Regions from separate parts of the Fictibacillus iocasae genome, predicted to be linked through region 3. Evidence: predicted binding sites of a transcription regulator. Region 3 holds the regulator's gene; each other region holds the start of a gene.
The links. Region 3 encodes LexA, which represses DNA repair genes until DNA is damaged. Its sites were predicted from a motif close to CGAACATATGTTCG; they were not measured.
Positions count from the first base shown of each region.

Region 1 (2,276 bases), on a different contig from region 3:
TTTTTGTGCTGTTTCAGCACGGATACATGTTTGATCAAACAAAGAGATTTGAGGGATTTACATGGCCAGAGAAAAGTATTGGCAAGAGTTGCGGAAAAAGCTGTATACAAAACATGTGGACGCCATCCCTACCATGATCGATCATCATTTGGGCGAACTAAAAACGGCAAAATATTTTAATTTATTTCTCACATCATCACTCACACCGTATGAACATACGGTACAAAAAATGCTTCATGCGAATTGTCGAGGCGTGTTTCTGCCTGAGCGGCGATATAAAGGATTTTTAAAAAAATCAGAGGAAAGTGCCTTTCAATCTGGTATCCAGTTTGTGAAGCATCAGAAAATTCCATACCGTTCATTAGGGTGCTTTACCAAAAGTATTCGAAACGCCGTCCTGCTGGAAGTGAAGAAGGTGCTGTCGGATGAAGAGATGGAAGTCCAGCTCCATGTATTGGAGCGTTGGAACGAGATCAGCCACCATTCTTTAACCGGTTTCTTAAGCGGCTTTTGTTCACAGCAATTCATGGATTTAAAAGAAATCAGCATTCGTGATCCGTTGACTAACTTATATAACCGGCGCTATTTCTATGATTGCCTGGATGATCGGATTAATGAGTCCGCGTGCATGGAACAGCCTCTGACGCTCCTCATGCTCGATGTGAATAATTTTAAATATGTAAACGATGAATTCGGCCATAATAAAGGGGACGAGCTCCTGTGCCATATTGCATGGCTGGCCCAAGAGCAGTCTCTTGATTACGGCTTCCGATTCGGCGGCGACGAGTTTGTCTTCCTGCTTCCAGGAGCAACCGAGCAGGAAGCCTATGAAACAGCTGTCAAGATTGAAAAAAGGTTAAGTAATTGGAAGAAATACGTTTCACTTGCATACGGGGCCATAGAACTTAAGCCAGATGCAGGAGAACGAATCGATGACTACCTTCATTTGGCGGACAAAAGAATGTATGACAGTAAAAAAAGTATAAAAAGATAGAAAAAAATACGTTGTGATAAAGTGTGAAAGCTATCAACGAATGCTATGTTTTTGCAAGGCAATCCTTCATCTTCTCCAAAATGATTTGTACGTTTACTAGAGGTCGCATCTGCTTATTGATGCGGCCTCTTTTAATTTCGTCACTTTCCATTTTTTCCATTCGAACGCATGTTTTGTTCAGAGTAGGAGTATGCGATAATGTAGAGATAAGAAATGGGCGAAAGGATTGTGAGATAAATGAGTTTGCGATTTATGCTGGGACGTTCAGGAACGGGCAAATCAGAGCGGATGATGAATGAAATCATTGAACGCTTAACAGAAGATCCAGCAGGGGAACCGATTATCTATTTAGTGCCTGATCAGATGACGTTTCAATCAGAGTATAAGCTATCCTCTGCACCTGGTATGAACGGAATGATAAGGGCACAAGTCTTCAGCTTCTCCCGTCTGGCATGGAAGGTTCTTGGCGACATGGGCGGCATGACTCGAACGCATATTACCAGTACAGGTATTCATATGATGCTGCGCAAAATCATTGAACATCGCCGTGAAGAGTTAAGGATCTTTAAGAAGTCCTCTGATCAGACAGGGTTTTATGAGTTGCTTGAACTGATGATGACAGAGTTGAAACGTTATTGCATCACTCCTGATGAAGTGAATGGTCATGCTTCTTCGCTTCAGTATTTTGCAGGGAAAGAAAGCACAAAGAATGTACTTCAAGACAAGCTTTCTGACCTTGGACTTATTTACAATGAACTGGAAAACGCTCTTGCGGCAAATTATGTTGACTCAGAAGATTATCTCCGTCTACTTGTTGAAAAGATCCCTCATTCACCCTACATACGAGAGTGCGAGATTTATATTGACGGCTTCCACTCCTTTACTCCGCAAGAAAAAGAAGTGCTTGCGATGCTGATGAAATACGCCAAAAAAGTAACGGTTGCATTGACTGGTGACGTGGAGAGCCATCATGCTGCACCTCATGAACTGGATCTATTCCATATGACATCTTCAACGTTTATCCAGTTAGTCAATATGGCGAAGGAAAATGGTGTCAAAATAGAAGAAAATGTTCTTCTTGCCACTCCTGAAAGATTTAAGTCACCTGCTTTGCTTCATTTAGAGCGCCACTTTGATACCCGCCCTGAAGTTAAATCAATGGATACAGAGGGTTTAAAGCTTTATTCCGCTGTTTCATTGCGGGCAGAGGCAGAAGGAGCAGCTCGAGAAATATTGCGGCTTGTTCGTGATGAAATGTACAGGTTTCGTGATATTTCCATCT
Region 1 is NZ_JBHTCP010000014.1:42,251-44,526, forward strand. Features, by position in the region: gene ACFQPF_RS08550 (GGDEF domain-containing protein) at 62-994, shown strand; gene addB (helicase-exonuclease AddAB subunit AddB) at 1,232-2,276, shown strand, end outside.
Region 1: a site for LexA is predicted at 1,156-1,169, ahead of addB (helicase-exonuclease AddAB subunit AddB). Genes of this name have one in related genera too.

Region 2 (2,276 bases), on a different contig from region 3:
CTCATCCATCACATATCCAAGCTTCCTCTTTTTCGGCTGATCAAGTTCGAAGAGATTAAGCTGTGTTTCGCTGTCTTGGCAAACGTTTGATAAAGAGATAGATATTTTTCGAACCGTCTCATTCCGATAAAAAGCATGGAACAGATCGAGGCACACGCCGTACAGATCCATCGTAATGTTCGTCGGCTGCTCCATCGTTTTTGACCGGTAAAAACCGCCTCCGCCTTCATCGCGGCTGTATCCGATTCCGAGGCTGACCGTACGCCCGGCACGGCCTGCGCGGCGGGCGCGCCGTGCCACCTCTTCACACATCTCTAAAATGACATGCTTTACTTCTTGTGGATCATGATAATCACGCATCAGAATCTGGCTTTTCCCATAGCTGATCTGCCCTTGCAGAATCGGCGCTCCGATTTCAGAAAGATCAGCACCCCATGCATGATAATAAAGCTGGCTTCCCATAATGCCGAACTTCTTTTCGAGCAGATCCAGCGGGTAATGAGCCAAATCCTTGACGTTCATGATTCCCATCCGGTTCAGCGTTTTCTCTACCCGAGAGCCAATTCCCCACATTTTGCTCAGAGGCGAGATGCTCCAAATTTTATTCGGCACATCATCATACGTCCATTCAGCAATTCCTTCTGCTTTTGCCTCAAGATCGAGACAGAGCTTTGACATGAGCATATTTGGTCCGATGCCAATGGCACACGGCAGTCCAAACTCCTGCCAAATATCCCGGCGGATGCGTTCGGCGAGCATATGCGGACTCCCCCAAAGCCTTTCTGTCCCATCTGCTTGGATGAAGCTCTCGTCCACACTATACGTATGAATGGATTCTTTTGGCACGAACCGGTTCAACAGCTTCGTAATCTCCATGGAACGCTCCAAAAAGAAGGCCATTTGAGCGTTCACGACGACGATGCGCGGGTCTTTCGGCAGCTCGAACAGCCGGTTTCCCGTGCGGATGCCAAAGTCCTTCTTCATCATCGGAGAGGCAGCAAGCACCACACTCCCCTGCCGCTCTGTATCCCCGACCACCGCCAGATGACAGGTAAGAGGGTTCAGCCCGAGGCGTACCGCCGCACAGCTTGCATAAAAACTTTTCATATCTAAACAAAGAATTGACCGCTTCGGAAGCTTACTATAATCAAGCACCTTGCCACTTCCTTTCTAAAGAACACTTTTCTGCCGCCTTAATAGACTTTTGATGGCTGTTCCCCTTTCAGCCATCAAAGTTGCCAGTCGAAAGGGGAACGCTCGTTCTTATTATTATGTATACCCATTTTAACCGAATATATGTTCTTATCACAATGGAAAAATTTTTCACCTTTTTTTCTTCTGCTTGATGAGGAAAAAATCACGGCGAAACCGAGAAGATTCTGCTGCTAACAAAAGAAAAAGAAGCGTTCTTTTCTGATGAGAAAAGAACGCTTCTTTCATTTTGCAAGCCGGGTATCTGTTCGGCTGAAATAATGCTTCCATCCTTCCAGTATGCCAGCGGCACAATGACCTTTCGCACGGTAGATCAAATCGCCGCTCACATTTTTCAGCTCCTCCTGGCAGTTGCCGACAATGACAGCAGGATAGGGCAGCAACAGCATATCAAGGTCATTCCCAGAATCACCAGCGATCAAGACATTCGCGTCCTGCCATTTTTTCTTTTGTATCAAATAAGACAAGGCTTTTCCTTTACCAGCTTGTAAGGGAAGAATATCGACATCTCGTCCCGAGCTGTAGACAAACTGATGAGGGATGCGGGAAGAACGAAGAGCTTTTTCTAACTCCTCCGCACACGTATGATCTTCTGCGAAAAACGAGACACGGCACGAAACAGGAAGCTCCTGTTCACGAAGTCCTTCTATCTGTCGGGCAGCGGCGCGCACCCGTTCAGGCTCCCATCCTTCCTCGATCTTCGCTTTCCACTCGTTTCCGATTTCAGAATCAGAAAAATCATGAAGTGCCGACCCGACGTCTGTGATAAGAACTTCCGGAAACGGCAGTCCTTCCTCGTCAATCAGCTGTTTTGCAGATTGCAAATGGCGGCCCGTTACATAGACAAGAGTGACATTCTCCTCTAGACTTTCAAAGTGAAGAAGAAGCTTGCGAAGCTCTTCTCCTTCTCCGACAAACGTGCCGTCAAGGTCAGTAGCTAGAAGATGTGAAACGCTTTTTTGCGGCATGGGAGAGAACCTCCTTGTAGCTTGTCTCAATTTTCTGCGCGATTGCAGGCCAGCGGAACACATGGTCAGCACGTCTTGCTGCCTGCTTGCCGAGCC
Region 2 is NZ_JBHTCP010000011.1:9,391-11,666, reverse strand. Features, by position in the region: gene ACFQPF_RS05630 (Y-family DNA polymerase) at 1-1,155, opposite strand, end outside; gene ACFQPF_RS05625 (HAD-IIB family hydrolase) at 1,437-2,180, opposite strand; gene ACFQPF_RS05620 (glycosyltransferase) at 2,143-2,276, opposite strand, start outside.
Region 2: a site for LexA is predicted at 1,290-1,303, ahead of ACFQPF_RS05630 (Y-family DNA polymerase). Genes of this name have one in related genera too.

Region 3 (2,276 bases):
TCAATATCGCTGATTCCGGACAAGTCAATAATCATATGATCAAGTGAGCGTTGAATACAGTTCTCCAAAGTAGTTTGGATAATGATTTCTGCGCGAGTTTCACTAATTTCTCCGATCACAGGTAATATGGCTACACCTTTGGTTAACGGAACGATTGGTACAGACAGCTCTTTTATCTCTTTATTCGCACGATCCAGTTCAAGAACATATGTTAATAACGATGACATCGTTTGAAACAGTTCGATATGCTGATCGGTAAATTGAAGCTTGTTCTTATCAAGGCCGCATATCGTTCCATAGTTCTCGCCATTTTCGTAATAGATGGGTATGGCGATGAAGCTGCCTCCCCCTAAGTTAGTCGTAACACCCAGGTGCTTTGTAAGGCGGTTTTCCGTTATATCTTCAATGGTCAATATTTCATGGCCATGGTCGACACTTATTTTACAAAAGGTTTCTTCAAAGGGGAGAATGGTGCCTTCTGTTAATAGAATCTCTTCACGGTTGAGCACTTTCTGAATTTCATTCACCTGTTTATCGTTTTTTGCCACGAATAAAGTGTTAATATTGATCAGCTTGCTCATGAAATATAGAATGTTCTGTGCCGCTTCTTCAAAGTTATGTACCGATTTAAGCTTCATGGATTGCGTGTATATACTGGACACATCTTACCAACCTTTCTTTCTCTATTGAAATTACCTTCAATAAATACCCTTAACCGTAAATTTAAAACAAAAATGCTTCTTTTCTTAAATGACGAAAATCGTCCAAAGAAAAGAAGCATGTATAGAATACCTGGCTGTCGCCAAGACGTTAAGCCAGCCTCATCAACAAGTTATGCATTCTTAAAGAAAAAAACCGCCAAATGGCGGTTCTTTTAGTGGATTGTTCGATAAACACCGATAACTTTCCCGAGAATTTTTACAGAAGGAAGCAGGATAGGGGCCATCGATGAATTTTCAGGCTGAAGGCGAATATGATCCTTTTCCTTGAAAAAGCGCTTTACTGTAGCTTCATCGTCTTCTGTCATCGCAACAATGATGTCTCCGTTGTTCGCTGTCTGCTGCTGTTTAACAACGACCAAATCATGATTGAGAATGCCAGCTTCGATCATACTGTCACCAACAACTTTAAGCATGAAAACTTGATCATCTCCTACCATATGTTCGGGGAGAGGGAAATAATCTTCCACATTTTCCACCGCGCTTATTGGAAGACCAGCTGTTACCTTCCCGATGACAGGGATCTGGATGCTTTTATTTGCCTCGAAGTTATCTTCCAGACCGAGTACCTCAATGGCTCTTGGTTTTGTTGGGTCTCTTCTTATGAGCCCTTTCTTCTCCAATCGTGCCAGGTGGCCATGCACTGTAGAACTAGATGCAAGTCCCACTGCTTCACCAATTTCCCTAACAGAAGGCGGATAGCCTTTTTGATTGACTTCCAGCTTGATGAAATCCAGGATATCAAGCTGTCTTCTGGATAATTTAGACATGACGCCACCTCATTTACTGAAATCTCTTAAAAAAAGTATAGCATGGGAAAACTAAGGATACAAACATAAGTTCGAGAAAAAAGTTGACGCGAACAAATGTTCTGTGATAAATTAAGATCACAAATACAAACGAACGTTCGGCAGGAGGGTTAAAAATGAAAAATGGCATACTTCATATTTTATTCTTTATAATGGTGGCAGGGCTTATGGTGTTTTCAGCAGCTGACTTGTCTGCAGAAGAAAACCATTACCAAACAGTGACAGTACAAGAGGGTGAATCTCTTTGGAGCATCTCTGAAAAGCTGCAGCATAAGCACTCATTAGAAGCAAGGGAGTTTATTTCATGGGTAGAAAAGAAAAACAATCTACATACAGCGAAGCTCGTTCCTGGGCAGAAGCTGATCATTCCGGTAAAGAGCAGCTAGGTGATAAACGGAACGCGGTGCTTTACGCCCGTGTAAGTACAGATAAAGAGGAGCAAGAGTCTTCGTTAGAGAGGCAGATTGAAGAACTGCGGGAACTTGCCATGCAGCATAACTTGAACGTGACAGCGGTTATTTCTGAAACAGCGAGCGGATTCAGCTTAGATCGCGATGGCATGCTTGAAGTGCTCGATATGGCCAGAGAAGGCGAATTCGATTGTCTGCTGATCCAAGACGAAACAAGAATCGGAAGAGGAAAGGTAAAGATGGCTATCCTGCACCATTTGATCAAGTTCAACAAAAAAATTTATACCTATGCCGGATCAGGAGAATACAACCTGTCTGAAGCAGATGAAATGGTGTTT
Region 3 is NZ_JBHTCP010000016.1:271,961-274,236, forward strand. Features, by position in the region: gene ACFQPF_RS11270 (STAS domain-containing protein) at 1-662, opposite strand, end outside; gene lexA (transcriptional repressor LexA) at 875-1,489, opposite strand; gene yneA (cell division suppressor protein YneA) at 1,645-1,914, shown strand; gene ACFQPF_RS11285 (YneB family resolvase-like protein) at 1,833-2,276, shown strand, end outside.